2 regions of the Bacillus luti genome follow, and region 2 is predicted to be linked to the other one. Evidence: riboswitches for the same ligand, from Rfam matches in the RefSeq annotation. Region 2 holds a riboswitch; the other holds the start of a gene.
The links. Region 2 has a riboswitch for S-adenosylmethionine ahead of metI (cystathionine gamma-synthase/O-acetylhomoserine thiolyase). Riboswitches for the same ligand answer to the same signal wherever they lie in the genome.
Positions count from the first base shown of each region.

Region 1 (16,988 bases), 2.2 Mb from region 2:
TTACGAGAGAACTAGCTGCTAGAAACATTAAAATCAATAGAGTATTCGTTGGCAACTATATGACGAGTATCGATATGGCTGGTATGTCTTTAACAGTAATGAAATTAGATAATGAGCTAAAAACATTACTATCGAAAGAATGTAATACACCAGCGTTTAAAGTAGATGGACCAGTTGAAAGTGTTGAGTACGTGAATGTGCTTGAAGAGACAGAAGAGAAGGAAGTGTCATTTGAACTAGAAACAGCGGAAGAGCACGCTGTTATAAAAGATAATGTTATTACATTAAACAACATGATTTATCTCGTTGATAAAATGAGCGACATTATTATTAAAAATGAAGTACCGTTCTGTGAGTTAGACACACATGCAGGTGACGGCGACTTCGGAATGAGTGTGGCAAAAGGATTTAAGCAATTAAAACGTGAGTGGCATTCCATTGTAGATCAAGAGAACGTAACGATTGGATCATTCCTTGACGGTTGCTCGATGATTATTATGGAACATTGCGGCGGCGCATCTGGTCCAATTTGGGGCGGTGCATTCCGCGCAGCTAGTAAAGCAGCAGGCGAAAAACGTGAGTTAACAGTGAAAGAGTTCGCTGAAATGTTGCAAGGAGCACTGCAAGGCATACAATCTATCGGTGAAAGATCGTTCGGTAGAGGAGCGGTAGTTGGTGATAAAACACTTGTTGACGCACTTGCTCCATGTGTAGACTCTTGGTTAAACAGCGCTTCAAGCGAAGAAGATATGAAAACTGCCTTTGAAAAAGGAGCAGAAGCAGCTGTTAAAGGCGCAGAGTACACGAAAGAAATCGTAGCTCGCATGGGCCGCGCCGGTACAGTTGGTGAAAGAAGCTTAGGATATCCAGATGCAGGTGCACATGCACTTGGAGTTATCTTTACGGAGATTGCGGGTAGTTTGAAATAGAAGTTAGAAAGTCCCCTCTGCCTTATGGTGGAGGGGATTTTTATTTATAACCATCATGCATCCAGTGAAAAATTTATTTGTTAGCCAATCTAGAAGCTGCTTCTTCAACTTCTTTATACGCATTTTGTAATACTTCATTTGGATCTAGTACTGCTGTTCCTTGTGCACGAACGATTTGATAATCTTCAATACCAAGGAAATTAAACATTGCTTTTAAATATTTATGAGAGTATTCCACTTCTGTATACCAATCATCATTTGTATAGATTCCTCCACTTGCTTGTATAACAAGCATTCTTCTTCCATCTTTAAGTAGTCCCACTGATCCAGTTTCAGTATATTTAAATGTTTCGCGTGCAATCATGATATTGTCCATGTAATCTTTTAACTTTGATGGAATATTAAAATTATGCAAAGGTAATACGATAACATACGTATTTGCACTTTTAAATTGTTGTAAAATTTCGGACATACGCTCTGTTACTTTTTGTTCTTCATCAGTTAACTTTTGTCCATTTCCTTGCTTTTCCCATGCGCTTAAAACAGTTTTATCTATCATTGGTACTACATCATCATATAAATTAATCTGTTCAATCGTTTCATTATTAGGAATGAATTCTGTATAAGATTCTAAAAAATGGTTAAGAACTTTAATGCTGACTGATGATGTATCATCCACTTTAGGATGTGCGTTTATGATAAGTGTTTTATTCATTTGTATTTCCCCTTTTTTAAAGATTTTACGTTTTAATCGTCGACCAAGTTAATCGTCGATTAACTTGGTCTTTAATATAAACTCTGAAATTATTTTTGTCAAATGAAATACATACTACTCTAAAAGAGCCTTTTTTTATCCCGCTTTAATGGGCAGTAAGACCCCCACCTCAAAATGCAGCGAAAGCAAAGAAGTTAGGTGGGGGTCGGGCTGCCCATAAAAGTCCGATTGGTGAAGGCTAATAATCAGTGGGGGATGAAGAAAACCCCCACTGATTAAAGTTTCACTTTATTTGACTAAACTTCTAAATGGTCCTAAGATACAATTTGATAACTCTTAAAATAAAAAGCAGGTGATTTGTATATGCAGTATAGTGTTGGGGTTGAATATGCCTTGCATTGCCTAGTTTATTTAATTAACACTCCTTCGAAGGAAAGTGTTGGAATAAAAGATTTGGCAGAGTTTCAAGGACTTTCTGAAACATTTCTTTCAAAAGTTTTCGGTAAATTATCTAAAGCTGGCATTGTAAGTTCTGTCCCAGGTGTAAAGGGCGGGTATAGGTTAGCTAAGTCTCCAGAAGATGTTTCTTTTTGGGATGTAATAGAAGCTGTCGAAGGTCCAAAACCTATTTTTCAATGTAAAAATATTGTACAGAATGGTCTACTATATCGAGACGAGGCCGAGGCTTGCAATTCTTGTGAACCTAGCAATTCTTCTTGTACAATTAACTTAGTAATGCTTGAAGCAGAAGAACACATGCGTGAGTTTCTTCGCAAAAAGACTCTTGCATGGTTAGATAAAGAACTTGATATTGTTTTACCTGAAAAGATAAGGGTAGATACTCGTGAATACTTCAAACAAAAAAACTCTAACTAAATCGCCATGACGAATTAGTTAGAGTTTTTTTGTCTAGTTTAAAGTCTATTTCTATTACCGATTTGATTTCTTCACATATGTACCATATATTAGTGATTTGTCCCTATCAAAATGAACGTTTTTTGCATTTAATATATTGTAAATATATTTTATTTTGAAAGGATGTGATTGTATGGCTCATAAATCTACTGGAGTGTTTCGAGTTCCAGTTTCTGAAAATGGGATTATTCCAACTGCTCTCAACATTATGTTAAACAATGATTCACGCTGCCATACTAGTAATGTAACGGTAACTGTTAAGAGAAGTAGAAACACTTTTTTCCCGGTTCAAAATGAATTAGTTGAAATCTCTCGTACTTTTGTTTCTTTAGAACCAAACAGAACAACTAAGATTGTGTTGTTTACTCCAGAATTCCAAATAGAAGATTTCCTTGATGTAATCATTAGTGGAAATAAAGATGATGTTAAGGATGTTCTTGTATATTCTTTCTTAGCAGATTCAGTAGGTCACAATCTGCCATCTACTGTTTTCAGAAATGCAGAATACACTTTTGTTTGCTGACGCACTTGCTCCATGTGTAGATTCTTGGTTAGACAGCGTCTGAAACGAAGTGGACATGAAAACTGCCTTTGAAAAAGGAGCAGAAGCAGCGGTTAAAGGCGCGGAGTACACGAAAGGGCCGCGCCGGTACAGTTGGCGAGAGAAGCTTAGGCTATCCAGATGCAGCGACTCCTGTTAAAACAAAGATTCCAACCCCAATAATTCCCCCTAATCCAATTGCAATCAATTGCTATAAACCTAACACTCGATTTAGTCCTGTATTTTTAAGGTCTTTTCTTTGTAAATCCTCAATGGATTTTTTTCTTGTAAAACTATTCACGTTGCTCCTCCTATTATTTGTTTTATATAGAATAAATTATTTATGTTAGGATGACCTAAAAACAGTCGATTCCTTGATATAACGAGAATCGACTGTTTTTAAGGTTTTCTCAATTACTGTCTATACTCTACTTTTAGTTGATGATTTTCGTCATAATGAGAAGCAGGATGGTATGGAATAGAAGGAATCTCAGAAATGTTGTGCAAACGTTTTTTATATTCCTCTAAGTAACGTTTTCGATCTTCTTCATTATGGGATGGTGTCCAGGCAATGAATGGTTCAACAGGCTCTAAACCAGAAAAATAAAGCATGCCATGATTAATATGATAAAGTATCTTCTCGTGCATATCTCCATCCATTCCGTATGGTGTATACGCATGTTTGGGAGAACCGGTTGTAGTAGACAACATCGCTTTTCTGCCTTTCAGTTTACCTGTATCATATCTTTCGTCTCTGGAATAAATAAATCCAGAAGCAAATACTCTATCGAACCATCCTTTTAAAATGGCAGGAACAGAATACCACCATAGTGGGAATTGGAAAATAACAAAGTCTGCCCAAAGCAGTTTTTCTTGTTCTGCTTGAATATCAGCAGAAAAATTGTTTTTCATAGTTGCTTGTTTTTGTTCTACTGCATATTTTAAAAAACCTTTATTTTCTCGCTGGATAAAGTCGTCACCATCAGCAACAGCTTTGAAGTTCATCGCATATAAATCGGATACTTTAACTTGATGACCTAAAGAAGTTAATTCTAAAACCGCCAGATCCTTTAATGCTCCATTAAAAGACTTCGGCTCTGGATGTGCGTAGATAATTAAAATATTCATCCCTTCATCTCCTTCAATACAGTTTGTTTTTTAAATGATGTATTTGCAATTAATACACCAGCCAGAATCAGCAAGGCACCTAAGTATCCTTGCACTCCCATGTTTTCATTTAGAAAGATAAATGCAAATATTGCTGAAAAAACTGGTTCGAGAGAAAATAAAAATCCTGTACTTTCAGGTGTAGTATATTTTTGAGCAATTGGCTGCATCACAAAGCCATAAGCAGAGCAAATAATAGCTAAACCAAGTATTGCGGACCACCCTATGACTCCGCTAGGTAATACAGGCATTTCAAATATGAAATTTCCTACGAGAGCAAAAAGAAATGCAAAGCCAAGTTGAAAAATACCCAATTGAAATGCATCTACCTTTTGAACAAAATAGTTTGTAATTACAATGTGTATCCCATAAAGTAAAGCAGCTAACAAACATAAAGTAGAACCAAATGCAAATGTAAAGTCGTCTTTGATAGTAAGTAATGCTAAACCGATAGAAACAGTTATTACCCCATAAATTACTTCTTTACGTGGTAGTTTTCTTGTAATTAGTGTTTGTAAAACAGGTACTAAAATTACAGTTGTACTTGTTAAAAAACCGGCTGAAGAAGCAGATGTTGTTTTCATTCCATACATAAGTGAAATGAAAATCCCACATAGTAATAATCCAACTATTGCGCTGTAGCCTAATATTTTAGTGTTTACGCTTATTAGTTTCTTATTAAATATAATAATCATAATCAGAAATGCAATCCCGAAACGTAAAGCTACTACTGTGAAGGGAGAAGCTGTATCTGCAAGAAGTTTCATAAAAATATATGATGTTCCCCAACCTATAGAGACTGTAGCCAGTAGTAAATTGGCTTGTTTTTGTGTCATTTGTTTTTATCCTTTCCTGTTTGTGTGGTAGAGCTATATGTTATCATCTGAATTTGTATTAGTTAAACGAATGTTTATAATGAAAGTATTAGAGTTTCTAATACAAGGAGCGATTTGATGAATATATACCACGCTTTTATTAAAGTGATTGAAACAGGTAATTTTACCAAAGCAGCTGAAGAACTAGGCTACACCCAATCCGCAATTAGTCAAATGGTAAACTCATTAGAGAAAGAATTATCAACTACTCTTATTTTGCGATCTCGAACTGGAATAACCCTTACGCCAGATGGCGAAGAGTTTTTGCCGTATATTAGAAATATCAGCAATTCACATAAAGAATTGCAAGAAAAGCAAAAAGAGATGAGAGGATTACAAAGTGGGCTTATTCGAATTGGAACATTTTCTAGCGTTGCATGTCACTGGCTACCGAATTTGATAAGAAGTTTTAAGGAACAGTATCCAGCTGTTCATTTTGATATATACCAAGGAGAATATACAGTTATTTGTAATTGGATTAAAGAAGGAGTCGTAGACTTTGGCTTTGTTAATCCAGAAGCTGTATCTAAATTAACAAGCATTCCATTGCTAGAAGATGAAATGCTTGTCGTTTTGCCAGCAAATCATTGTTTAGCACCTAAAACCAAAATTTCATTGGAAGAAGTAATAGAAGAGCCCTATATACTTTTAAATGAAGGGGAAATAAATGAAGCATTAACCCTCTTTGAAGAAAATTCTCTTGAACCTAACATACAATACCGAGTACATGATGATTATGCAATTATGTCTATGGTTGAACAAGGTCTTGGTATATCAATTTTACCAGAACTTGTTTTAGATAGGTGTCCGTATAATATTGTATCAAAATCACTCTCCCCATCTGTTAGGCGAACAATAAGTTTAGCCTATAAAGACAAAAGGGTATTACCTATAGCAAGTAGATATTTCATTGACTTTCTTATTAAGAATTTTAAGGAAACGGGATCCGAGTTAAAAAATAAGTAAAGAGGCATTCATAAAGAATGTCTTTTTACTATGCGAAAAGTTTAAACTAAGATTAAAACAGCAGGCATCAGCTAATGAAGGTGTTAACCCTGTAGTACATGATAATGAAAAATTACCATTAAACCTCTATCATGCCTTTCGAGAGGACTCCCACCTCTAAACGTAAGTGAAGGTGGTGAGGTGAATCGAAAGAAATATTTTATTTTCAAGAAAAAACCAAAACATACGTTCTTTTTTTGCTATAATATCCTTAACAAGGAGGTGAATAAAATGACAAAGGAAAATCCATCAAACTATAAAACTCTTCAAATCTGGATTAAAAAAGGGCATCGTATGTATTCTTATTTTCAAGAATGTTGTCATAACGCTAAGAATATGTACAACACTACAAACTTTTATATACGCCAGGTGTACACTGGATTAACACAAGAAAAAGAGTTGCAGCCTTTGCAAAAAGAAGTTCTGGATCATATTCATAAAAATATTGGTAAGATGAATGACACACAACTTCTTGCCTATCAGAAGAAATTGGAGAAAGAGAAAGTAAAACCTAAAGAAGAACAGAAAGAGATTACATGTAATTTGTTTTCAGAACCTAATTTTGAAAAACCTTATGTAGATTACAACTTTCTAGATGCACTATTTAAGGCTATGATTCAAAATGATTATCGAGCTTTGCCTACGCAATGTAGCCAGTCAATCATGAAAGGTTTGTTCCAAAATTGGAAATCTTTTTTTGCTAGTTTAAAAGACTATAAAAAGAATCCAAACAAATATGCTGGAACGCCTAGGATTCCAAAGTATATTCGTTCTTCTGAAAAAGAGATTCTGTATACAAACCAAGATTGCATCATTAAAAACGGTAGATTTTTAAAGTTTCCAAAGACGAAATTACAATTAAATATTGGGAAACTAGGTTTCACTGAAGGTAAACTGAAACAAGTTCGTGTGATTCCAAAATACAATGAATATGTAGTGGAATTGGTAATTGATGTTCCTTCTGAACAACAAATTATTGAAGAGAATGCTCGTTATATGAGTATTGATTTAGGGATTGATAACCTTGCAACCATCGTAACAAACACAGGTATGAAACCTGTGCTTGTTAAGGGCAAACATGTCAAAAGCATAAATCAATATTACAACAAAATGAAGAGTCATTTTACAAGCGTTCTTAGAAATGGAAAACAAACGAATGAAGGGCCTTTTACTTCTAAAAGGATAGAAAAACTTCATCAAAAACGTTACTTGAAAATAAAAGACGTCTTCCATAAAGTTAGTCACCATATCGTAAAACTAGCTCAAGAAGAAGAAGTTTGTAAAATCGTTATTGGTCAAAACAAAAGTTGGAAACAAGAAACGAATATGGGAAAAAGAAATAACCAATCGTTTTGTCATATCCCACATAGTTTATTGATTCAAATGATTACATACAAAGCAAATGCTGTAGGCATTCAAGTTGTTGTAACTGAAGAATCATATACATCGAAAGCAAGTTTTCTGGATAACGACTTCATTCCAACGTATGGAGAAAATGACCAAAATACAACTTTTTCAGGAAAACGAATAAAGCGCGGCATATATCGTTCAGCAAATAAAACTTTAATTCATGCAGATGTAAATGCTGCGGCTAACATTTTACGAAAAGTAATCCCAAATGCATGGACAAATGGGATAGAGGGGTTAGGCGTGAAACAGCTCGCTAATGTGTTAACTCCCCTGACGTTAATCGTCCGTTAGGTCGAAACGTTAGAAACCCCCACTTCAAGCTTTGCTAAGTGGGGGAGTGTTCATAAAAAGTATTTAAAGTAGTAACAAATAGGCACAATAATTCCAACTATAGAAAATACAATGCTTCCTAGATTAAATGCAGAAAGTTTTGCACGATGAACTTGGACTGCACCTAAATCTACTCCGCCACTAAAATGCTTATCCATAACTTTAGCAACGTTTTGTTGCTGAGTAACAAAATAAGGTATTAACCATATGCAACAGAACAAAATAATACTGCCGAAAAAGAGGGTATCAATAATAGAAGATCCCCAATTGAATGAAGTAATGACTATGATAGCAAATTCGACCACCATAACAATTATCATAGTTACTGTATACCTAGATTTCTCAGAAACGTTTTTAAATACAGTATCGTCCAGAAATTTTTCTATTTTAGCCCATATTATACTGATTAACACGATTAGGCTAATGAAGAAAATAGTAAATAAGACTTTAATTAAAAGAAACTCAAACATCACCGACACCACCTGATAATTTCTAAATTAGAATGTAAAGTTACAACACTACGTGTATTAGTTATATAGGATGAGCGTTGTTGGACTTCGAACAGAATTTTTCTATTTCTGGTAAGTAAGCAGAAGCTTTTATAAAAAGAATATCTTGTCTCTTAGCAATTCATATTGTAATACAATTTGGTAGAAAATAGAATATTCAAATTTTATTAATTTTTAATAAAACAAACTTTAATAAAATTAAATAGTTACTGTATAACTATAAACATGTAACAAAAATAACGGATTAAGCAGAGGGAAATTTCATAAAGAGGAATTTTATCCGCGTTTCATCATTTTGAAAGGGTTAAAGATATGTATGTTTATAAATAAGGAGAGAATAGTTTTAAAAAAAGCAACGTGAGTTCCTTTAAAGATGGAATTCACGTTGCTTCATTATATTTTTTAATCTTCGTGATCGATTTCTATTGTGCCTGTTCTAGCGCTAACTTTTAAAACATTCAATAGATTGTCAAGTGTCTTGATTTCTACTTCATATTCAAATTGAGATTGTGTTAAGTTGTTATCTTCTAATTCGAATTCTTTTTTCACATTAATAATTTCCCCATTTGTATGAGCTAAAGAAATTTCACGAACTTGTTTTTCTGTGTAGTTGTCATTCTTTTTTGCATAATTGTAACCCATACCAAAGTATCCACCAACAATAGCGATACCGATTACTAAAATAGAAATTACACTTATTATGATTTTCTTTTTATGTTTTAACATTTTCATTCACTCCTTAATGATTAATCATCTATTCCAAATCTTGCTTCGAGTGCATTTTCTGCGTGCTCTAATTGATCTTCCAGTATATCTTGTTCTCTTTCTTGCGTTTGATATTGTTCAACAGTTATCGTTCCAGCGCGATAATCTGCTTCTAGCTGATTATCAGATAGGTCTATTTTGTCATCTAATTGGTCAATTTCTTTTTTTGCTGCTAAGTACGTATTTAAGTCATCTTCTTTTGTTCCAACTGGTTTCGTGTTATTTGCCTTTTCTATAATAGATGAGACCTCATCTTTGAAATCTTGTATTTGCTTCGTATCATTCGTAGCAGGCTCTGTTTTAGTTGGTTCTTGTTGTAGTTGAGCAACCTCTTTTTGTAATTTATCATTTTCGACTTTTAATTGTTGTACTTCTGTATTGTTATCAGGTTGAGTAGAACAAGCTGTTAAGAATAAACAAGACATTGCTCCAATTATCATCCAGTTTCTCACTATGTTTTCCTCCCTTTAATTGAGCATCTTATCCTTGCCTTTATATTACTGAACAAACATTAAAGGAAGATTAATGTGAAAAAATAAAATGATATAATTAAATAGCTTCTAATCTTTCTTTAATGTTTTGGAATTATAGTGATACATATTAATAAGAAGAAAAGGAGAATGTTAATGCGAGTTCTTATTGTCGAAGATGAACAAGACTTACAAAATATATTAGTAAAACGATTGCATGCAGAACATTATAGTGTCGATGGATGTGGGAGTGGAGAAGATGCCTTGGATTATATAAGTATGGCTACTTACGACTTGATTGTGCTTGACATTATGATTCCCGGAATAGATGGTTTACAAGTATTACAAAGATTACGCGCAGACAATAATACAACTCCTGTCTTGCTTCTTACAGCTAAAGATACAATTGATGATCGCGTAAAAGGACTCGACTTAGGTGCGGACGATTATTTAGTAAAGCCGTTTGCTTTTGATGAACTATTAGCAAGAATTCGAGTGTTAATGCGAAGAAAAACAGGGAATACATCTAATGTGTTTGAAATCGCTGACCTAGTGGTGGATTGCAATATGCATAAAGTAACAAGGGGAGACCAAGTTATCAATCTTTCCAGTAAAGAATTTGCTATTTTAGAATATATGATTCGTAATAAAGAAGTTGTGTTGACACGAGATAAGATTGAGCAACATGTGTGGAATTACGACTATGAAGGCGGCTCGAATATTATTGATGTTTACGTCCGATACCTTCGTAAAAAAATTGATAGCCAGTTTGAAACGAAGTTAATTCATACGGTACGAGGCACTGGTTACGTATTGCGAGTAGAATCATGAAAAAACTATCAATAAAAATGAGAGTAACCCTTTGGTATACGGGGTTAGTTGTAATTATTATGGCACTCGTGTTAGCTTTTATTTTAACTTCTTCAGATAAAGTTGTACTTTTTAATATGAAAAATCAATTAAAGAGCACAGTAAAAGAAAGCATTGAAGATATCAAATATAAGCATGGACAGTTAAAGATTGACGATGAGTTTGAAACTTTAGAAGATGGAGTAAATCTTCTCATTTATAGTAAGCAAGGTGAGCTACTGGCAGGAAGTAGTCCGGCCGGCTTTAATAAAAAGGTATCGCTTAAATCCGATGAAATACGAACTATTAAAAATGGTAATAAAGAATGGATAGTATATGATTTTCTCCATAATGCAGACGGCGATGAGCAAGTCTGGGTTCGTGGAATAATGACGATGAACCAATTATCATCAACGATGAATACGCTTATTGTGGTAACACTCATCTCTTTCCCATTACTTATTCTCATTGCGGCAGTGGGAGGATATTTTATTACACAAAGAGCGTTTCGACCTGTGAAACAAATGAGTGATTCAGCCAGTGAAATTGGTGATGGTAAAGACCTTTCGAAGAGAATTAATTTACAAGGTTCATCGAAAGACGAAATTTATCATTTAGCACAAACCTTTGACAACATGTTTGAGCGATTGGAGAAGTCATTCGAAAGTGAAAAACAATTTACATCTGACGCATCTCATGAATTAAGAACGCCAACATCTGTTATTATTTCCCAATGCGAATACGCCTTATCGCAGAGGAATAATCCGAAAGAAATGGAAGAATCTTTAGAAGTGATTTTAAGGCAATCAAGTAAAATGTCCTCGTTAATCTCGCAACTTTTATTATTAGCACGAGTTGACCAAGGAAAGCATGATACTTTTCAATTTGAATGTATCAATATGAGTGAATTAACGGAAATCGTTGTAGAAGAGCTTTCATTAATGGTTCAAGAAGCCTCGATTGATATAACAACAAATATAGAGGAAGACCTGTTTATTAAAGCAGATCAAACGTTGATGATGCGTTTATTAATGAATTTACTAACGAATGCGATTGCTTATGGCAAAGCGAATGGTAGTGTGAATATACAACTGTTCCGTGATGGAACAAACATAATAGGTAAAGTTTCCGATAATGGTATAGGCATCAGCGAGCAACATATTACGAAAATATGGGAACGCTTCTATCGAGTTGATGCAGCACGAACATCTTCAAACATTGGAAACACAGGTTTAGGATTGTCGATGGTAAAATGGATTGTCGAACTACACGGAGGAGAAATTACCGTTGAAAGTAAATTAGGGGAAGGCAGTACTTTTACATTTAAACTACCGATTGAAAAACGATAGTATAAGGGTTAAATTGCGATATAAAAAAACTAAAACAACGTGAATTCCTAATAACTATGGAATTCACGTTGTTTAATTGTATGTTTGGAAAGAATTTAATCAATGGAGGGCATTCAAAAGGTGTTTAGTGTTTTAATAGGCTACACGAAACGAGAAAGAAGATCCTTTACAGCAGAATTTGAGGGTCTTGAATGTATTTTATTCTTTAAATTTCTCCGGTTTTTCCACTCTAAAAGATTTTACTTCACCGCACTCTAAACAAAATGTGGTTAATAGTTTTGAACTCTTTCCTCCTGAAAAGAACCTACTATGTTCATCGTCGCAAACATACGCATGATAGGCGTTTCCAACTCGTCCCTCTTTAAAATTAGTAGAACCACAATTGTCACATCTTTTATTTTTCATGGTATTCACACCTCTTGAAGTTGATATTTATTTTGGTGTATTTTTACGGTAGAAGTAAAGCAACTTAGTTATAAATGATGTTTTCGACATGATACAACATACCCCTTTATATATTCGTAAGTAAAACAATATAATACCCCTATAAATCTCTATAACAATATGATTTCCCACATATCGTTTAATGTGTATCGGAAAAATAAGTATTAAAAATTGATTTTTATTATTCTGACGATTATAATGAATGAAAATCAAACAATTCTTATGTTGAGAAGTGGAGGGACGGGCCCTATGAAACTTCGGCAACCTCGTGTGAGACGAAAGGTGCCAATTCCTGCAGGTGAAGAAACACCTGAAAGATAAGAGCGGTTCAATTAGTCAAGAAGGCTACTCTTATTTGAATAAGAGTAGCTTTTTTTATGGCTAAGAGATGAAGGGGGAGTATGTAGTGGAGTATGGTTTTTGGTTACCGATTTTTGGGGGATGGCTTCGAAATGTAGATGATGAATCTATGCCGCCTACGTTTGAGTATGCAAAACAAACAGCGCAAGCGGCAGAGCAATTAGGTTTTTCAACAACACTTATTGCAGAATTAAACTTAAATGATATAAAAGGTGTGTCAGCACCAAGTTTAGAAGCGTGGACAACTGCGGCAGCACTTGCTGCAGTAACGGATCGATTAGAAATCATGACAGCTGTAAGACCCGGTTTTCACAATCCAGCAGTTACAGCGAAAATGGCAGCGAATATTGATCAATTAAGTAATGGCCGTTTTACATTGAATGTAGTTTCAGCATGGTGGGAAGAAGAAGCGAGGCAGTATGGCGGAGTATTTACCGCACATGATGAAAGATATGATCGCACAGAGGAATTTGTAACAATTTTGAAGGAACTTTGGAAAGAAGAAGAGTTTTCTTATAAAGGGGACTTTTATGAGCTTCATCATACACATTTAAGTCCAAAACCGGTGCAGAAACAAGGCATTAAGCTTTATGCAGGTGGTGAGAGTGAGAGAGGAAAAGAGGTCATTGTAAATCACGTGGATGCATATGTAATGCACGGGGGAACAGTGGAAGAAGTATCTGTGAAAATAGAAGATATGAAGAATCGTAGAAAGAAAGTCACAGAGGAGCCATTACAGTCATTCGGGCTTGCGGCTTACGTCATTTGTCGTGATACAGAAGAAGAGGCACTAGAAGAATGGAGACGCATAACGGATGTGAAAGACGATGCTTTAGGTTATGCGGGTTACCAAGACTTTATTAGTAAATCGCATTTGGAACAGCAAGTGAAGCTCAATGATTATTCTGTATCTAATCGCGGGTTACGTCCTAATTTAATTGGAACACCAGAGAAAATTGCAGAAAGGATACTCGCTTTTGAAAAAGTGGGTGTTACTTTATTACTTTTACAATTTTCGCCACAGCTTGAAGAGATGAAACGATTTTCTGAAAAAGTGATGCCATTAGTTGAAGCAAAAAGAAAGGAATTGATTACAAATGAGTAAAATTTACATATTACATGAGAATAAGGAATGGACGGATCATTTGGTGAAAAGGTTGGAAGAACTGGAGTTACCGTATGAGGAATGGTTTTTAAATGAAGGAACACTTCCGTTAGAACAAGAGCCTCCCCAAGGTGTTTTTTATAGCCGCATGAGTGCCTCTTCACATACGAGAGGACATCGATATGCACCTGAATTGACTGAAGGTGTTCTTGCTTGGCTAGAGGGATACGGGCGAACAGTATTTAACGGGTCTCGAGCGTTACGCCTTGAAGTAAGTAAATTAAATCAATATGCAGCATTAAGAAAATTTGGGATACAAGTGCCGAAAACAATTGGTGCTGTTGGCCGTGATCATATAGTAAAAGCAGCAAGGGAGTTAGGGGAAGTACCGTTCATTACAAAGCATAACCGCGCAGGGAAAGGCCTTGGTGTTCAACTGTTTCATTCCATTAATGCTTTAGAACAATATTTGGACGGTCCGGCGTTTGAAGAACCGATTGATGGAATTACTTTAATCCAGCAATATATTGAAGCGCCAGAACCATATATTACACGTTGTGAGTTTGTAGGCGGCCAGTTTGTATATGCAGTTAAAGTAGATACATCAGAAGGATTCGAGCTTTGTCCAGCAGATGCATGCTCGATTCAAGATGCTTTTTGCCCAGTAGGAGAAGAGAGTAAGAAAGAGACGCCAACAAAATTTGAAATTATATCGGACTTCCACGAGCCAATCATTGAACAGTACAAAGAATTTTTGAAAGAAAATGAAATTACTGTTGCTGGTATTGAATTTATTCGCAGCTCGGATGGAACAATTTATACGTATGATATTAATACAAACACAAACTATAATTCTGATGCAGAGTCTGTAGCGAGTCAATTTGGCATGCTTGAGCTTGCTAAATTCCTTGGAATAGAATTAGAAAAACAAGTAGAATCAGTTAAATAATAGATAAGGTTCTAGTGAAAATCCTTTTTTAGTTATAGTGATCGTATGGCCAAGTCCTGATGGTTTTTACACTAGAACGAAAAGTATAAGAAGTAGCCCAAGTTTCAATGAGGAACTTTGGCTGTTTGTATGTTGTATTTCTCTTTTATATATATTCGCAAGTAAAGTAGCACAATATCCCTATAACAATTAGAATAAGAAAACGTAACAATCAAATCATTCCTGAACTGTTGATTTTGTTTTGATTGCCGATATACTTACTCTCCATCCAGCCATTTTTGGGTATGTTCGATAAACCGTTTTGCAGCTGGTAATGCGTGTTTAATTGAAGTGAGCGACAGTCCAAGTGATCGTGTAGGTCTGTCTTCCAATTCTACAATCGTAACATTTTCGCTTTGTCCTTGTAATGCAAGTTCAGACATGACACTGATCCCAAGTGCATTCTCCACCATCGCGACAATTACATGATCATCGCCGGTTTCAAATTGAATATTGAGATGAACCCGAGCCGTTTCTAATACTTTCCTAACATCGTAACCGCACGAAGAAGCAGGCATAATAAAAGGCACTTTCTCAAGCTGAGCATACCGAATCGTGGATTGTTTACTTAACGGGTGATCTTTAGGGAGTACACATAGCATTCGATCTTTTCTTAGTGGGATAGATTCTAGATGGCTTGAAGACGGTAGTGACATAAAACCTAAGTCAATCACTCCTTGTTGAATCCACGTTTCAATCGTGCCATAATCTCCTTCCATTAATTTGATTTCAATTCGAGGGTGTTCTAAGTGAAATCGATGTATGATTGCAGGCAGCCAGTGAGTGGACACGCTTGTAAAGGTGCCAATGCGCAAGGTTCCCGCCTCTATGCCATTAATCTCTGCAACAGCTTGCTTCAGTCGCTCATTATGGTTTACTATTTCACGAACATGCGTTAAAACACGGTTCCCATTTTCCGTTAATCGAATACCTGTTTTATTCCGAGAAAGCAGTTGAAACCCATACTCTAATTCAAGACTCCTGATCGCATGGCTGACACCTGACTGAGTTACATTCAGTGCTTCTGCTGCTCTTGATAAATTTCCCATTTCAACCGTCTTCAGAAAAATTTCTAACTTAGTCAGACTCATCGAATCTCCTACTTTCTTATGTATGAATTTTGTTCAAGTATAGCATTAAATATATTCAATTTACTAATACTTCAATCACAATTATACTATGTACATAAATCTGAAAAGGGGAACTAAAAATGAAACCTATAAAAGCTGATTTTATGATCTTAGTTGTTACAATGACCTGGGGTTCTTCCTATCTTTTTATGAAAGTCGGATTGGAAACTGTTCCTTCATTTTCTCTTGTTGCATTACGCTTTGGTATTGCTTTTTTGGTTTGTGTCGCTGTTTTTTGTAAACAATTTCGTTCAATTCATTTTGTTACTCTAAGATATGGTTTTATTCTGGGGTTTTTACTATTTGTGGTATCTTCTTCAGTCATCTTAGGTTTAAAAACAACATCAGCTTCAAATGCCGGTTTTCTAGCCAGTTTGACGGTAATCTTTATTCCTTTATTATCTATCGTTCTGTTCAAAGATCGACTAAGTTATAGACTAATCATTAGTTCCCTTGTTGCAATGACAGGTATTGGCTTACTGACTTTGAATAATCAATTAACACTTAATTCTGGAGATTTACTCTGTATACTCGCCGCTTTCTTTTATGCTTTTCATATTATTGTCACCGGGAGGGCGGCTAAAGTTGCCAATACATTGCAGCTTGGTATTCTTCAATTGGGATTTGCAGGAGGCTTTGGCATACTCTTTGCCCTGATTTTCGAAAAGCCGCAACTTCCATCCACTAAAGAAAGTTGGATCGCTGTACTGGTGTTAAGCATTGTCTGCAGTGCTTTTGCCTACATTATTCAGGCGATGGCGCAGAAATACACAACACCGACACATACAGGACTCATCTTTTCATTAGAACCTGTATTTTCTGCAATATTCGCTTACCTGTTCATGAACGAAGTATTGCCACTCAAAGGGTATATTGGAGCATTGCTTATTCTTAGTGGTGTTATACTGGCTGAGATAAAAGTGAAGCGAAAACATTCATTTAAAGTAAAAAAGAGAGACGTGAAATGTACAGAGTAGTACCACTGAGTGAAGTTTCGCTTTATTCCAATGATTTTTGAATGTTATATTCCCTTATTATTTATGTATTTACAAATAAAACAGCATAATATCACCATGAACTCCTATAACAATATGAATTTTTGCATATTTTAAAATTTAATATATCCCCTAAA
Region 1 is NZ_CP040336.1:4,104,422-4,121,409, reverse strand. It holds gene dhaK (dihydroxyacetone kinase subunit DhaK) at 1-929, shown strand, start outside; gene EUC40_RS20890 (FMN-dependent NADH-azoreductase) at 1,003-1,644, opposite strand; gene EUC40_RS20885 (RrF2 family transcriptional regulator) at 2,008-2,520, shown strand; gene EUC40_RS20880 (hypothetical protein) at 2,693-3,082, shown strand; partial or broken gene EUC40_RS27540 (dihydroxyacetone kinase) at 3,081-3,246, shown strand; gene EUC40_RS20875 (NAD(P)H-dependent oxidoreductase) at 3,515-4,228, opposite strand; gene EUC40_RS20870 (DMT family transporter) at 4,225-5,103, opposite strand; gene EUC40_RS20865 (LysR family transcriptional regulator) at 5,221-6,108, shown strand; gene EUC40_RS20860 (RNA-guided endonuclease InsQ/TnpB family protein) at 6,379-7,848, shown strand; gene EUC40_RS20855 (hypothetical protein) at 7,899-8,357, opposite strand; gene EUC40_RS20850 (PepSY domain-containing protein) at 8,799-9,122, opposite strand; gene EUC40_RS20845 (SadB/YajI family lipoprotein) at 9,143-9,613, opposite strand; gene EUC40_RS20840 (response regulator transcription factor) at 9,788-10,462, shown strand; gene EUC40_RS20835 (sensor histidine kinase) at 10,459-11,829, shown strand; gene EUC40_RS20830 (hypothetical protein) at 12,028-12,234, opposite strand; SAM riboswitch class I at 12,491-12,597, shown strand; gene EUC40_RS20825 (LLM class flavin-dependent oxidoreductase) at 12,680-13,738, shown strand; gene EUC40_RS20820 (ATP-grasp domain-containing protein) at 13,731-14,687, shown strand; gene EUC40_RS20815 (LysR family transcriptional regulator) at 14,945-15,817, opposite strand; gene EUC40_RS20810 (DMT family transporter) at 15,937-16,833, shown strand.
Region 1: it holds a riboswitch for S-adenosylmethionine, as region 2 does, so the genes downstream of both, EUC40_RS20825 (LLM class flavin-dependent oxidoreductase) here and metI (cystathionine gamma-synthase/O-acetylhomoserine thiolyase) in region 2, are expected to answer to the same signal.

Region 2 (16,988 bases):
CATAGAGACTTAGCTCCAACACAGTCACTCCTAATCCATTCGTATTTTCACGCTTCATTAATTGGAATTTCCCTATTAACCATTTGTTACCCCGCATTAACGGGCAGTAAGACCCCCACCTCAAAATTCAGCGAAAACAAAGAAGTTAGGTGGGGGATTAACTGCCCGTAAAAGCCCGATTGGTTCAACTAATAATCAGTGGGGGTGAACCTCCCACTGATTAAAGTTTCACTTTATTGTAACATAAAAATATCATTTCTTGGAATCTTTCATCCTACTAAAAGAGACATGATTGTTTCATCATGCCTCTGAAATATGTTGAATGATTGTTTTAATTGCTTCTTTTCCATTATATTTTTTTAGTGCTGTTTTATACGTCTCACTATTCAGATTCAACTCTTCGACATGCTTTATAAGAGAGTTCACAGTCACATCTTCTTCATATAATACGGAAGCATATCCTTGTCTTTCAAAAGACTCTGCATTTAGTATTTGATCTCCACGGCTCGCAAATTTCGATAATGGAATTAAAATCATCGGCTTTTGCAATGTTAAAAACTCAAAAATGGCATTAGAGCCCGCACGTGAAATAACAAAATCTGTTATCGCTAATATGTCTGGCAGCTCTCCATGTACATATTCAAATTGTCTATATCCTTCTTTATTTTGTAAATTTTCATCAAGATTACCTTTTCCGCAAAGATGAACAATTTGATATTTTTTTAGAAGTTCTGGTAACGCGGCTCGAACTGTTTCATTAATTTTCTTCGCGCCCAAACTTCCTCCCATGATTGTAATAACTGGTTTTTTACGCGAAAAACCTAAAAATGCTAAACCTTTTTCACGATTTCCCCTTAGCACTTCTTCACGCACAGGAGATCCTGTATATATTACTTTTTCTTTCGGTAAATGTTTCGCAGCTTCTTCAAATGTAACAAATATTTTCGAAGCAAAACGGAGCGCAATTTTGTTTGCTAGTCCTGGCGTCATATCAGATTCATGTAATAAAACTGGTACCCTGTTTAACCATCCACCTATTACGACTGGTACAGATACGAAACCACCTTTTGAAAAAATCACATCCGGTTTTAGTTTTCGAATCCTTACATACGCATCCATAACACCCTTCATTACAAGAAAAGGATCTTTTATATTTTTCAAATCAAAATAACGGCGTAGCTTCCCGCTCGCAATACTATAGTACGGAATACCTTCCTTTTCTATAATCGTTTTCTCAATTCCTTGATGAGAACCAATATAAGAAATATCCCAATTCTGTTCTTGTAAATGCGGGATAATGGCTAAATTAGGTGTTACATGCCCTGCCGAACCGCCACCTGTAAAGACTATTTTTTTCATACGTCTCCCCCTTCTAGACTATAATACACTAAAATATCTTGCCTCGGGGTGAGAAAATACCATAGCCGTTACAGATGCTTCTGGCTCCATCATAAATCCTTCCGTTAATGAAATCCCTATTTCTTCTGGATGAATTAAGCGAAATAGCTTTTCTTGATCTGCGAGTTCTGGACATGCTGGATAACCGAATGACACGCGTATCCCTCTATATTTTGTACGGAAGCGTTCTTCCATCGTCAGTTCTGGTGAATCTGGAATACCCCAGCGATCGCGTATGAGCATATGTGTTTTTTCAGCAAGTCCTTCTGCTAATTCAAGCGCTAACGATTGAATGGCATGACTGCGTAAATAATCACCTTTCGCCTTCCACTCTTCAGCAATGTCCCGAACGCCTTCCCCAACAGTAACTGATAGGAAAGCAACATAGTCCATTTCATCTCCAATTGGTCTTAAATAGTCACCTAAAGTACGATGCGGTGCTTTTCCTTGCCTTGGGAATGTGAAACGCTCTATAACACGCGTATGATCTTCTGGATCATATATTACAATATTTTGTCCGTCGCTTTGCGCTGGGAAGAATTGATACACTGCTTTCGGTTTTAACCAAGATTGTCCTTCCACTAATAACTCGTCTATTAAATCATTTAATTCGTGCGCTCTTTTATCCCCTTCTTTCAACAGCTTCTTCACATTTCCTTTTAATCCAAGGTGATGTCCAAGTAGCATTTGTCTATTTAAAAATGGAGCAAGATGGAGGGCAGGAATATCCCGTAATACAATTCGTTTTGTTGAATCAGGCACGATAACCTCTGATTTTGGTAATGGCTCAATTACTACTGGAATTTCTACTTTCTTCTCTTCTTTTGTTACGATATGAAGATGACGTTCCTTTTTATCCTGCTTCATCTTCTCACGCTCTTCTTCTTTTTGAAGCTTATTAATAATATCAAGACCTGTCATCGCATCGCTCGCATAACATACGAGCCCTTTATAGGAGGGCGAAATTCGATTATCTGTAAACTTTCTCGTTAACGCTGCTCCGCCTACAACAATTGGAATGTCAATATCCGCCGCTTGTAAATCCTCTGCAGTCGTTACCATTTGTTGAGCTGATTTTACTAGCAAACCAGAAAGCCCTATAATATCAGGCTTCTTCTCTTGTACTTCTTGAACAATTCGATCTGAGCGAACATTGATTCCTAAATTAATAATCTCATATCCATTATTCGATAAAATAATTTCAACAAGATTTTTCCCAATATCATGTACGTCCCCTTTAACAGTCGCTAATAATACTTTCCCTTTTTTCGCACTGTCACTAGATTCCATATGAGGCTCTAAATAACTTACAGCTGCTTTCATACTTTCAGCACTTTGCAGTACTTCAGCAACAATCAATTCATTATTATTAAATAATCGTCCCACCTCATCCATTCCTGTCATAAGTGGACCATTAATAATATCAAGAGGTTTCCTACCTTCTTCAAGTGCAAGACTTAAATCCTCGTGTAACCCTTGTTTCGTACCTTCCACAATATAATTTGCTAGTCGTTCATCAAGAGTTAACGTTTCTTGCACAACGACATCTTTCTTTTTAGCGACTCGGTAAAAGTTTGTAAATTCTTCTAACGTCTCTTTCGTCGTTTCAAATAATAATGCATCTGCAAGGTGTTTTTCTTCCTCTGGAATCGACGCATAGCGTTCTAATTTTTCCGTATTAACAATTGCGTAATCTAATCCTGCTTTCGTTGCATGATATAAAAATACCGAATTTAGCACTTCACGTCCCGCCGGTGGTAAACCAAATGATATGTTACTTACACCTAAAATCGTCAAACACTCTGGTAATGCTTCTTTAATAAGGCGAATTCCTTCTATCGTCGCGGCCGCCGAGCCAATATATTCTTCATCACCTGTACCTACAGGAAATACGAGCGCATCAAAAATAATATCAGACGGACGTATACCATATTTCGTCGTCAATAAATCATAGCTTCTTTTCGCAATTTCGAGTTTTCGTTCTGCACTAACCGCCATACCATCTTCATCAATTGTTCCTACAACAATAGCAGCGCCATATTTCTGAAGAAGCGGCGTCACTTTTTTAAATCGTTCTTCTCCATCTTCTAAATTAATTGAATTAATAACAGCTTTCCCTTGAATATAAGTAAGAGCTCGCTCCATCACATTTTCATCTGTTGAATCAATCATAATCGGTACTTTTAACACTTTCGTAACTTCTGCCAAGAAGTTTTCCATATCTTCTATTTCATCGCGGTCCGGGTCTGCCATACAAATATCAATAATATGAGCATTCTTCTTCACTTGCGCTCTTGCGACTTCAGCGGCCTCTTCAAATTTCCCTTCTGCTACTAATCGTTTAAATTTACGTGATCCAATAACGTTCGTTCTTTCACCAACAAATAGCGGTCTCATAGAATCATCATATTGCAATGCCTCTAATCCACTAACCCCATGCCCTTCTCGTTCATGATGTTCACGAGGCTTAAGAGACGCTAATGCGGATTTCATCGCTCTTATATGTTCTGGTGTTGTCCCACAACAACCACCGATAATATTAATCCATCCTTCTTCAGCAAATCGCTTCACTTTTTCAGCGAGAGAAGATGGAGATTCATGATAATGTCCATCTTCATCAGGAAGACCTGCATTTGGATAACAAGAAATGTAACACTCCGATAAATCAGATAGTGAACGAATATGGTCTCTCATAAACTCCGGACCAGTCGCACAGTTTAATCCAACAGATAATGGCTTCATATGTTCTATCGATAAGTAAAAAGCCTCTATTGTTTGCCCCGCCAGAGTCGTTCCCATCGGTTCAATCGTTCCCGAAATCATGATAGGTACAATTTTATTTAGTTCGTCAAAAGCTGCTTGAATTCCAATATAAGCCGCCTTCACGTTACGCATATCTTGACTCGTCTCAACGAGTAATACATCAACTTCTCCCTTCAACAATCCTCTTGCCTGCCGCGTATAGGCTTCAATTAATTCTTCAAACGTTACACCACCAGTAACACTAATCGCTTTCGTTGTCGGTCCCATCGCACCTGCAACATATACTTCCTTCCCGCTTTCTATAACAACTTGCTTCGCCAAGATTGCTGCTTTTTCATTTAACTCTTCATCTAAATGAGATAACTCATAATCACTTAATACAATGTTCGTCGCACCAAATGTATTTGTTTCAATGATGTCAGCTCCAGCTTCAATATAGGCTTTATGAATCTTTAAAATAACATCTGGTCTTGTTTCTACTAAATATTCATTACAACCTTCGTACTCTTCTCCCCCGAAATCTTCCGCAGTTAAGTCCTCTTGTTGGATCATTGTCCCCATTGCACCATCTAATATTAAGATGTTATTTTGTAATTTTTCTTCTATACATTTCATCAATTAATACCTTCTTTCACTTCTTGCTTTTCTCTCACATATTTAACAAGATGTTCTGTAATTTCATATTTTAGAAATGGTGTAATAAGATAGATGCCGTTAAAATATTTCATCGCCGCATCGATTAGTTCTTGTGAAATACGGATTCCTTCCTCAATTGCTTCCTCTTTCGTTTCATGTCCATCCATTCTTTGTCTTATCTCTTCTGGGAGAGTAATACCAGGCACTTCAAAATGCAGAAAATCTGCATTCCGCTTACTTACTAACGGCATAATTCCAATAAAAATAGGCTGTTCCAAATGCTTTGTCGCTTCATATACTTCTTTAATTAAAGCAACATCATAAATCGGCTGCGTTAAAAAGTATTCTGCTCCAGCATCTATTTTTCGTTCCATTCGTTTTACTGCCGCTTTTAAATGCCTTACATGCGGATTAAACGCACCTCCGACCGAGAACCTTGTCGCTGGACCAATTGATTTCCCTAAAATAGAACGTCCATCGTTCATTTCTTTAATCATTTTAATGAGCTCAATAGAGGACAAATCATATACAGAAGTGGCACCTGGAAAATCACCAACACGTGCTGGATCACCAGTTAAAGCTAGCACTTCTTCCATACCTAACGCCGATAAACCTAGTAAGTGAGATTGTAGTCCAATGACGTTGTGGTCTCTACACGTTAAATGCGTCAATACTGGAATATCATGCTTCGTTAATAATGCACCCATCGCCATATTCGAAACGCGAGGCGACGCTAACGAATTATCTGCTAGAGTAATAGCGTCCGCTCCAGCTCTTTTCAGCGCTCTTGCCCCTTCAAAAAACCGCTGTGTGTCTAGCGTTTTCGGTGGATCTAATTCCACTACAACTGTCGTTTGTTTCTTTGCCTTCTCTGCTAGAGTAACGTGGGCTTTCGAACGTTTCTCGTGTGTATGAACTACTTTCGGTCTTTGAATCGTGTCCTTTTCTATTACAGGTGTAACATTTAGAGTAGCACGCTTCATACTTTCAATATGTTCTGGAGTCGTACCACAACAACCACCCAATAACCGAACACCTTGCTCAATAAATTTCGGTGCCATTGCTTCAAAATAAGCTGGACTTCCCTCATATACGTAACGCCCCTCCACATAATTTGGAAGACCTGCATTCGGATATGCTGACAAGTAACCATTTTGAGGGATCGATATCATTTTCAAGGCTTCTGTCATATGAAGTGGTCCTAGTTGGCAATTCAATCCAACAACATTTGCACCATAATCTAAAATCTGTTTTAATATTTCATTTACATCATTTCCATTTTGAGTCGTACCTGCCTCATGTAACGCTAATTGAGCTACAATGGGAATATTCGTTTGTTTTCGTAACACCTTAACAGCATGAAGTAATTCAAACTCATCATAGAAAGTCTCTAATAGCAGTCCATCAACCTGTTCCTCTAGTAAAGCACCTGCCTGCTCAAGTAGCATAAACTCCCTTTCCATATCGGTCGTTGTAACAGCTCCGATATGTTTCATACCACCAATTGTTCCTAAAATTGCATTTCTTTCTGTTACAGATGCTTTCGCCAGTTTTACTGCCGCTCTATTAATTTCAGTAACTTGATTTTCTAAACCATACATACGTAATTTCGCTTCATTTGCACCGTACGTATTTGTTTGAATTACATCTGCCCCAGCAGCTACATATTGCTTATGAATCGATATAATTAAATCTGGATCTGATATATTCAATTCTTCAAAACTACTTTGCAAACCATGTGAATGCAATAACGTTCCAACTGCACCATCACCTATTACAGTTCCTTTTGATAATAAATCTAGTAATTTCACGAATCTCCCTCATTTCTATCAATATAAAAACCCCCTCTTCACTTTGAAGAGGGGGACATAATCGATCCTCCTCTTATTATGCAAAACATTCGTTTTGCAGGTATTAGCACCGTTTCAAACATATTGTTTGAAGGTTGCCGGGTTTCACAGGGCCTTTCCCTCCACCGCTCTCAATAAGAGTTTGTCTATATATTTTATTTATGTAGCTAAAAGGAAATGCGTTCCCCTTTTAACAATGTTTGTTAATTTTTTAATAAATTTAGCATGCACAAATGCAAAAGTCAATGACACTTGCGGAAAAATAAAAATTATTTAAAATAAAGTTGCAATTCAATTATCTTTTGTTGTAAAGTTAAAACCATAATAAAATTTCATACGAACTTTCTTATCTAGAGAGGTAGAGGGACTGGCCCTATGACGCCTCAGCAACCATTAACATTTGTTAATAAGGTGCTAATTCCAGCAAATTGTGAACGATTTGACAGATGAGAAGAAGACTCTATTCAAACCGAAAGCCTTCTTCTTAGAAGGCTTTTTTTATTTTACCCCGCTATTTGAGGGCAGTAAGATTCCCACCTCAAAATTCAGCTGGAACAAAGAAGTTAGCTTGGAATCGAACTGCCCGTAAAAGCCCGATCGGTGAGGGCTGATAATCAGTGGGGATGAATCCCTCACTGATTAAAGTTTCACTTTATATTCACTTAATTGTTAATTTAAAAAGGAGGAATTTTTACATGTCAACTATCGAAACAAAACTAGCACAAATCGGAAATCGTAGCGAAACTACAACAGGAACCGTTAATCCACCTGTTTATTTCTCAACCGCTTATCGTCACGAGGGGATTGGTCAATCTACTGGTTTTGACTACTCACGAACTGGTAACCCAACTCGTGGTCTTTTAGAACAGGCAATCGCGGACTTAGAATATGGCGAACAAGGTTATGCCTGTAGTTCAGGGATGGCTGCTGTTCTCCTCGTCCTTTCTTTATTCCGCTCTGGAGACGAACTTATTGTATCCGAAGATTTATACGGGGGCACTTATCGATTATTCTCTGAGCACGAAAAAAAGTGGAATGTTCGATGTAGATACGTAAATACACAATCTATTAAACAAATCGAAAAAGCTATCACCACTGAAACGAAGGCTATTTTCATAGAAACTCCAACTAATCCATTAATGCAAGTTACTGATATTGCCGCTGTCGCAACTGTAGCGAAAAGGCATGGACTACTCCTTATTGTAGACAACACCTTCTACACGCCGTATATACAGCAACCATTAACGGAAGGTGCCGACATCGTACTTCATAGTGCAACGAAATATTTAGGTGGGCATAACGATGTACTAAGCGGACTTGTCGTTGCAAAAGGAAAGGAACTTTGTGAGGAAATCGCTCATTATCATAATGCCTCTGGTGCTGTCTTAAGCCCATTTGACTCATGGCTATTAATTCGCGGTATGAAAACGTTAGCGCTTCGCATGAGACAACATGAAGAAAATGCGAAAGCTGTTGTTGCTTATTTAAACAATGAAGATGGTGTGACAGATGTATTTTATCCAGGAAGAGGCGGTATGATTTCATTTCGTCTTAAAGATGAAGCCTGGGTTAATCCATTCTTACAATCTTTATCCTTAATTACATTTGCTGAAAGTCTTGGTGGTGTGGAAAGTTTAATGACATATCCAGCAACACAAACACATGCTGATATTCCTGAAGAAATCAGAACAGCAAACGGTGTGTGCAATCGTCTTCTTCGATTCTCCGTCGGTATTGAAAATAGTAACGATTTAATTCAAGACTTAAAGCAAGCCATTAAACTTGTAAAAGAAGGTGTAAGAATATGAGTTATTCTATAGATACACTCTTACTGCACAACCAATATAAACATGACCCGCAAACAGGAGCTGTTAACGTTCCCATCTATAATACATCAACATTCCACCAATTTGATGTAGATACATTTGGAAAATATGACTATAGCCGATCCGGGAATCCAACTCGTGAAGCTCTTGAAGATATTATCGCTTTACTAGAAAGCGGAACAAAGGGATTCGCCTTTGCATCCGGCATTGCGGCAATTTCTACTGCATTTCTCCTCCTTTCACAAGGCGATCATGTACTTATTTCAGAAGACGTATATGGAGGCACTTACCGAATTATAACTGAAGTGCTCTCTCGATACGGTGTTTCACATACCTTTGTTGATATGACCAATCTAGAAGAAATAAAGCAGAATATTAAACCGAATACGAAGCTCTTTTATGTAGAAACACCTTCCAACCCACTTTTAAAAGTGACAGATATTCGCGAGGTTTCTAAACTCGCAAAATCTATTGGCGCTCTTACTTTTGTTGATAATACATTTTTAACACCATTATTTCAGAAGCCACTTGACCTTGGCGCTGATGTCGTTCTTCATAGTGCCACAAAGTTTATTGCTGGTCATAGTGATGTTACTGCCGGATTAGCGGTTGTAAAAGATGCCGAACTCGCTCAAAAACTTGGTTTTTTACAAAATGCATTCGGTGCTATTTTAGGACCACAAGATTGTTCTCTCGTGCTTCGCGGTCTAAAAACATTGCATGTACGTCTCGAACATTCCGCTGCAAATGCCAATAAAATTGCACATTATTTACAAGAGCACGCTAAAGTTAAAAATGTCTATTATCCAGGATTACAAACACATCTTGGTTTTGATATTCAGCAATCACAAGCAACGTCAGCTGGAGCGGTCTTATCATTTACTTTGCAGTCAGAAGATGCACTCCGCCAATTTTTATCAAAAGTAAAATTACCGGTCTTTGCGGTTAGTTTAGGAGCTGTCGAATCGATCCTTTCCTATCCAGCTAAAATGTCACATGCAGCACTGTCGCAAGAAGCTCGTGATGAAAGAGGTATTTCCAATTCATTACTTCGGTTATCCGTCGGCCTGGAAAATGTTAACGATTTAATATCCGATTTCGAAAATGCCCTTTCTTATGTAGAAGAACCCGTAAATGCATAAATGAAAAAAAGAAGCTGAGTACATTCAGCTTCTTTTCTTTTAACCTGTTTTATATTCTATATATATCATTATAATTCCTTTGTCATATTATTTTAAAAATTTAGTATATTCATTTGAAAGAATAAGAAAATCATGATAAAATTGTGTTACAAATATATCTATATCTTTCAATTTTTAAAACGCATCGAAATTTTCACCCAAAAATGTCATTTTACAAAACCATGCAATTTTATCTACTTTATTTACATCAGGGTCTCTTTTCTTACAATTTCTTTACTTTAGGACTTTTTTTCTGCAACAACTGTTTTCTTTTCGTTAATTTTTTGGTATGTATAGTATGGTATAACAGCTCACACGGAGGTGGAAAAGAACATGTTAGAAACCTTTCAAAAAGAATTAGAACTATATGAAAGCAATGCAGAATTATTGAAAGTACTTGCTCACCCTGTTCGTTTATGTATCGTAAAAGGATTAATCGAGCGTGGTCCAAGCAACGTTTCTACAATGTACACTGGCTTAAACATGCCACAATCTACAATTTCACAGCATTTAGCAAAGTTAAAAAGCGCTAAAATCGTTTCTAGTGAAAGAAAAGGATTAGAAATTTACTACAAAGTAGAAAACGAAACAATTATTCAACTCGTTCGCGTATTATTAGGTTAGGGACTAATAGACAGAGAAAAAGGACGTATTCTATATTTTTCATCTCATATCTTTAATATATATATATCATGAGAGAAAATATATGATGCTACATAATTAACAGTCGTATTAAAAAACAAGACACAGAAATATATACTGTGTCTTGTTTTTTTATATGGTCACATACCGATTCAACTGTAAATGTTGCATATCTTTCGTATGTATCACAACATCAAAGGCACTCCCTAATCCTCCGTTCAAAATCATAGAACGAACTGCTCGATTTTGTTTTTGAGCTTCTGAAAAAGGATCCCGGTCTTGATGACTCGTAAGCTGCTCTAATATTCCTGCTGCTAACAAAAATTCAGATTGCTTCTTATGCCATACTGCATGCATTCCTTGTAAGCTAAAGATCTCCTTCAGCTCATCCCAATGAATATGAGTAGTAAGGTCCATTTCCCCCGGATATGCTAAAGGATTACGTATTAGCTTATGCTCGTAATACCCTCGTAAACTTCCTTCGTGATGCGCAGGGTGCATCCACTCTTCTTTTGTGTATCCATAATCAACTGTAATACATATTCCCTTTTGAAACCATTTCGCAATTTCTTTTATATAACCTTCCATCGCAATCGGTACTTCAAAACGCTGCCCTTCAGCAATATGAATATTATATTTCAATAAATATTGACCGATTCTTTTTTCTAAAGGTCTACATACTTCTGTAAGTTTCCCTTCCTCTGTATACGTAATACGTACTTCATACAATATTCCATTTCTCTTCTCAATTACTTCAACAGGAAATGCATCAAATAACTCATTCGAAAAAAGAATCCCTTCGAACAAATCTCCCATTTCACTATGCGACGTATAATATGACACATTAGAAAACGAACAAAGATTTTCCTGCTGTAATTTTTTATGAAAAGGGCTCACTTCGATCATTGAATAGTTTACATCAATAAAGGTTTCCGGAGATAGTTGCTTCCATTCTTGTAAAACGTCATAGGCAAACTTACCTGTTCCCCCACCAATCTCACAAATATTTGGAGCAACTTCACCATTTTCCACAAGACGAATAAAAAACTTAGCAAAAGTTTTTGCAAAAACAGAGGATACATTGCTACTTGTAAAAAAATCCCCTTGTCTTCCAATCTTTTTACGCTCTTTCATATAATAACCATGTCCTTCTGTATATAATACAAGGTTCATATACGTACTATATGAAATAGAATAATCTTTTTCTTTCCCCATCCATTCTCTTAAAATGAGCTCCATCCCCATCATGACTCCTTATTGTAAAAATGGATTATTTTCTTTTTCAAAACCAATACTTGTTTCAGGACCGTGTCCACATAGCACCGCTGTTTCATCTGGTAAGACAAATAACTTCTCTTCAATACTTCCAATTAATTCAGCAAAACTTCCACCAGGTAAATCCGTTCTTCCAATACTCATTTGGAACAATACATCTCCAGAGAACACCGCATTCGCCTCTTTACAATAATAAGAAATACTTCCTGGAGAATGTCCTGGCGTCTCAAAGATTTCAAAATTAAATGAACCAATTGTTAATGCACCTTCTGCATCAATAATATGATCGGCTGGCTTTGCTGTAATACTGCGGTTCATCATAAAAATTTGAGAGCCATTTACAGTTGCATCCCCTAGCCAATCTGCTTCTTCTTTATGTACGTATACAGGAATATGGAAAGCGTCTCTTACCGCATCGACAGCACCAATATGATCAAAGTGAGCATGTGTTAATAAAACCGCAAGAGGTTTTAATTGTTCTTCTTGCAAATATGTCACGAGCTTTTCTCCTTCGTGACCAGGATCAAAGATAATACACTCATTTTGATCGTTCGTTAAAATATAAGCATTTGTTTGTAATGGGCCTAATGGCATTTGTGTCCATTTCATATGAAAATCTCCTCCAGTTATTAAACTTACTTTTAATGATACAACATTTCTTTCTCTTAGGAAAAGAAAGGATGTTATCTCGACAATCATTTTTAAAACATGTACAATATAAAAGAGTAAATATTCCAAAAACTCATATTAAGGAATGGGTAGACAGAGGAGGATATTGTATGGGCCTTGTTATTATTTTTGCGCTTGTCACTCTGTTAGCTGTATTTGCTACGCTTAGAACACTTCGCGAGAAGAACTTTTTCGCGGGCGGCTTTGCAATTGCAACTGTACTCGTTTTCGGATGGTTTACGATTATGACTGTTCTCTATAACGGGTACCCTCCAGCAGCTTAATTCATGTACATGTTATTCTTCATCAAGATTTTGCACAAAAAAAAGGAAGGGCTTCCCCCTTCCTTTTTTATATTTCACAACTTATATCATCTTCGCTTCGTATTTGTGCTTTTTTACAAGCCAAGCTCCTCCGATAACACCTGCATCATTACCAAGTGTCGCAATAGCTAACTTCGTGCTCTTTACAGCGCGTGAGAACGCATATTGCTCGAAATAACGTTGAATTGGCTCTAATAGTGCATCTCCAGCTTTAGATACGCCTCCACCAATAACAATTTTCTCTGGGTTCAACGTACTAGAAAGGTTCGCTACAGCTAATCCTAAATAAGAAGCTACTTTCTCTACTACTTCGCCTGCTAGTTCATCACCTTGGCCATGCGCTTCAAACACATCTTTTGATGTAATACGCCCTTCTTCTGCTAACATAGAACGTAACATGCTCTCTTTATCAGTCTCTTGTATTTTTTGCATAGCAACACGTACAATACCTGTTGCAGATGTTACTGTTTCTAAGCAACCAGACTTTCCGCAATTACATGGGAAAGCATTCTCTGTAACGACTGTAATATGTCCAATCTCACCAGCAGCACCACTTATGCCGTGTACAATCTCACCATTAGTAATTACGCCGCCACCAACACCTGTACCAAGTGTCATACAAATTAAATCTTTTGCTCCTTCACCAGCACCTTTCCACATTTCACCAAGCGCCGCTAAGTTTGCATCATTATCAATCACAACAGGTAATCCTGTTTCTACTTCTAATAAATCTTTTAACGGATAGTTTTTCCATCCTAAGTTAACCGCTTCATAAATCATTCCAGACGCCACATGTACAGGACCAGGAGCTCCCATGCCAATACCGATTAACTTACTTTTTAATTCGCCTAACTCTTCTAACTTCTTATCAATAGCTTTCGCTACATCAAGTGTAATATGTTTTCCTTGCTCATTTGTATTCGTAGGGATTTCCCACTTATGTAAAATTTCACCGTACATATTAATAAATGCTAATTTAATCGTTGTACCACCAAGGTCAACACCAACTAACCATTTCTCTTCCATATTGCTTACCTACCTTTATCTAATTCTTATTTAGCTCTTTTTGAATTTCTTGCTTCAATAAAAATAAAGCTGTTTGATAGTCTTGCGGATCGATTAGCTGTGATTGATTTAATTCACGCAATTCATCTTGCATTAATTGTAAATCTGCAATTCGATCACCCGTATAAATAATCGTACCAAATTTCTTTAGCAATTGCTGAATATCATAAATAGATACCATTTCATCACCCTCTATGCTCACTTACTATAAAAAAATTATAATAAGAAAACGTTCACATATTTTATTATAATCAAGAAGAAAAAGTCTCGTCAATTTTTATTTGTCTATACAAGCCCATTTATGACTATTGTTCCTTTTTCTGTAATAATTTTTTCTACATTTTTATCAAATGGCTCTACTGGAATATGTTGTACCATTTGAAATTCATAGGCTAATGATAGCGTTTTCCCTTTATAATGCACGAGATAACGATCATAATAGCCACCGCCGTATCCAATCCGTTCTCCTCGCTCTGTATAAGCTACACCTGGCACGATTTGAAGGTCGATTTCATCCGCATCCAATTCTTCTGTAAGTACTGGAATTGGCTCCCGTAAATTCATATACACCGTTTCTAATTGATCAAAATTACTAATTTGTCGGAAAGACATTGTTCTTGTTTCTTTGTTACACTTCGGAACAACAACTTTCTTTCCTTCTTCCCAAGCTTTTTCGATAATAGGATATGTATTCACTTCATTTTCCATTGAAAGAGTGATTCCAATTGTTTTAGCTTCAGCCCACTCTTTTTGCGCATACAACGAAAATGCAATTTGCTCTGATAAAGTTGTATACCGTTCTTCTGATAAAGAATTCATGTGCTCTATTATTTGTTTACGTAAACGTAGTTTCTCTTCTCTCACACATTTTCCCCCTCACAGTGATACTTTGCTCTACGATGATAGTGTATCACTTTTAAGAGAGGAATCGAATAAAAAAAGAAACAGTAGGAAAATATTCCTACTGCTTACTTTGTTTCACGGTGTAACGTAGACTTCTTGTCACGCTTGCAATACTTTTTAAGCTCGATACGCTCAGCGTTGTTACGTTTGTTTTTCTTTGAGATATAGTTACGATCTCCGCATTCTGTACATGCTAGAGTAATATTCACACGCATTCTTATTTCCCTCCAGTACTAATAACTTAAATCAGACTATACTATAATACCACTTTTAAAATAAAAATTCTACACCTTTTGATATTGTCTAATTTTTTCTATAAGATTTTTCATGTTTTCCCTTGCTATCACTGGGTTTCTAGCATGTGAATACACTAAAAATTTTGGTTGTTTTGTGTCAGAAACGATATACGACCACTCTTTTTCTGCATATTTGAATTGTACTCCTTCAAATATACCTTCTTCCTGCCTTTCCATATCGGCCAATAATTTCCTCATTACTTTCCCTTTTTCATTCCATGAACATACAACTTCATCATAAAGTAAATAGAGCGGAGGGGATTGCTCTACTATGCTGCGAAACGTTTTTCCTTGCAGCGCTATTAACTCGAATAATTTTCCAATTCGGTATAAAATATCTCGCTTCCATCTTACTTGAAAAGACTTTTTTTCATCATGTGTATAAAATAGTAGGTAACACTCTCCTAATTTCAAAGACATCGGGTAAATATTTCCTGTCGATTCAAGTAATAAATCTGGAATATCTACTTCCTCAAAATCTGTACCTTGGTAAATATTACTATGGTTATCATATAACTCAAAATAATTTCCTTGCTCTGAAAACATAAGTGCCATATTTGCTTTACTTGATTTCATCAAAGCTTTCACATGATCTTTTTGTTCCCCCGCATAAATCCATGTAACTGTGCACCCAAGCCTTTGCAAAAAGAGCATAATTAACTGTTGTAACATGTCATTTCTCTTATTAATTAAAAGATGGAACTTCTGTGTTTGTATTTTCTCAATATCAATGTGCTCTAATACTGCTTCTATATAATCCTGTAACGAAACATGGACCAAATTATTTCGTCCCATTTCTTTCTCACATACGTAATAAAAAGACTCAGACATATATACTTGCTCTATTGCCTTTTGCTGCTTATACGTTAACAGCATCCCATCCTTACCATACAACTTTATAACAACCTCTTTCTCATTTTCCACTTGAACGAAAACCCCACCTGCACATTGCAAATTTTGAATACTATATTGAAACAGTGACTCGTTCATTTCTTTGCATTCCATCGTATGAATCCCGATACCATGAATAGCATGAAGGAATAAATTTTTATAAGAAGTTGTCTCTATATTTTCTTGGCTTCCAATTAATATACTTTCCCCTTTTGCAAAAAGAGATCCATACGCCATCGCAACTTTCACAATGAATTGAGGAGTAATCTCAACATTACCTCTTCCTACAATGCGACTTTTTTGTAACCACCCTGCACCCTTTTCACTTTCTTGCACACCAGCTGATGCTACGATCGAATGACTATCAATCGCCTTATAAGGCCATAGTTTTCCCTTTTGCTTAATTATCGTACTTTTCCCTATATGACAACGATCCGCTACAATGCTTCGCTGAAACAGTGTGACATCATCTTCAACCATTGTGTGCTCTCCTATTGTCGTTTCTAATAGCTCACAATACTTTCCAATGTGCGTATTTGCAAAAACAATGCTTTTTTGAAGATGAGAATAACTTGAAATAACACTATTTTTTCCGATAATGGAATAGGGCTCAATTACAGCTCCTGCACCAATCGTTGCTCCTTCTCCAATAAAAGAAGGGCCATGAATTTTCGTTCCCTTCCCAATAGTCACACCTTCTCCCATCCATACCAGCGGTAATACTTCCGTATATGGAATAGGTACTTGCAATTTTTTCGTTAACAAGTCAAATTGTGCTTGGCGATATTGATCAAATGTACCGATATCTAACCAATAACCTTCTGATAAATATGCAAATAACGCGTTTTTATTTGCCAATAACGGAAACACATCTTGACTGAAATCAAAAAACTGCCTAGGCGGTATGTAAGAAAAAATATCTGGCTCCATAATATAAATCCCTGTGTTCACAATATTAGAGACTACCTCATTCCAGCTCGGTTTTTCTATATATCGTGTCACTTCTTGTTCTTTGTTCATTACAACTAAACCGAAGGAGAGCGGATTTTCTACTTCCTTCACAAACATAGTTACCATTCTTTTCTTTTGTTCATGAAACGCAATTCCATCTGATAATTGAAAATCAGTTAATGCATCCCCGCTTATCACAACAAATGTTTCATCTAAAAATTTTTCCGCCTGTTTAATACTTCCGGCAGTTCCAAGCGGAGGAGAATCTTCAAAATAGTACAAGTTTACTCCCCATTTACTACCATCACCAAAATATTGC
Region 2 is NZ_CP040336.1:1,113,707-1,130,694, reverse strand. It holds gene EUC40_RS05805 (DUF3966 domain-containing protein) at 1-58, opposite strand, end outside; gene murG (undecaprenyldiphospho-muramoylpentapeptide beta-N-acetylglucosaminyltransferase) at 301-1,359, opposite strand; gene metH (methionine synthase) at 1,378-4,776, opposite strand; gene EUC40_RS05790 (bifunctional homocysteine S-methyltransferase/methylenetetrahydrofolate reductase) at 4,776-6,608, opposite strand; SAM riboswitch class I at 6,679-6,788, opposite strand; SAM riboswitch class I at 6,991-7,100, shown strand; gene metI (cystathionine gamma-synthase/O-acetylhomoserine thiolyase) at 7,343-8,455, shown strand; gene metC (cystathionine beta-lyase) at 8,452-9,615, shown strand; gene EUC40_RS05775 (ArsR/SmtB family transcription factor) at 9,988-10,278, shown strand; gene EUC40_RS05770 (class I SAM-dependent methyltransferase) at 10,429-11,541, opposite strand; gene EUC40_RS05765 (MBL fold metallo-hydrolase) at 11,551-12,180, opposite strand; gene EUC40_RS05760 (DUF2759 domain-containing protein) at 12,351-12,524, shown strand; gene glcK (glucokinase) at 12,606-13,589, opposite strand; gene EUC40_RS05750 (YqgQ family protein) at 13,609-13,809, opposite strand; gene EUC40_RS05745 (5-formyltetrahydrofolate cyclo-ligase) at 13,914-14,492, opposite strand; gene rpmG (50S ribosomal protein L33) at 14,597-14,746, opposite strand; gene EUC40_RS05735 (sugar phosphate nucleotidyltransferase) at 14,816-16,988, opposite strand, start outside.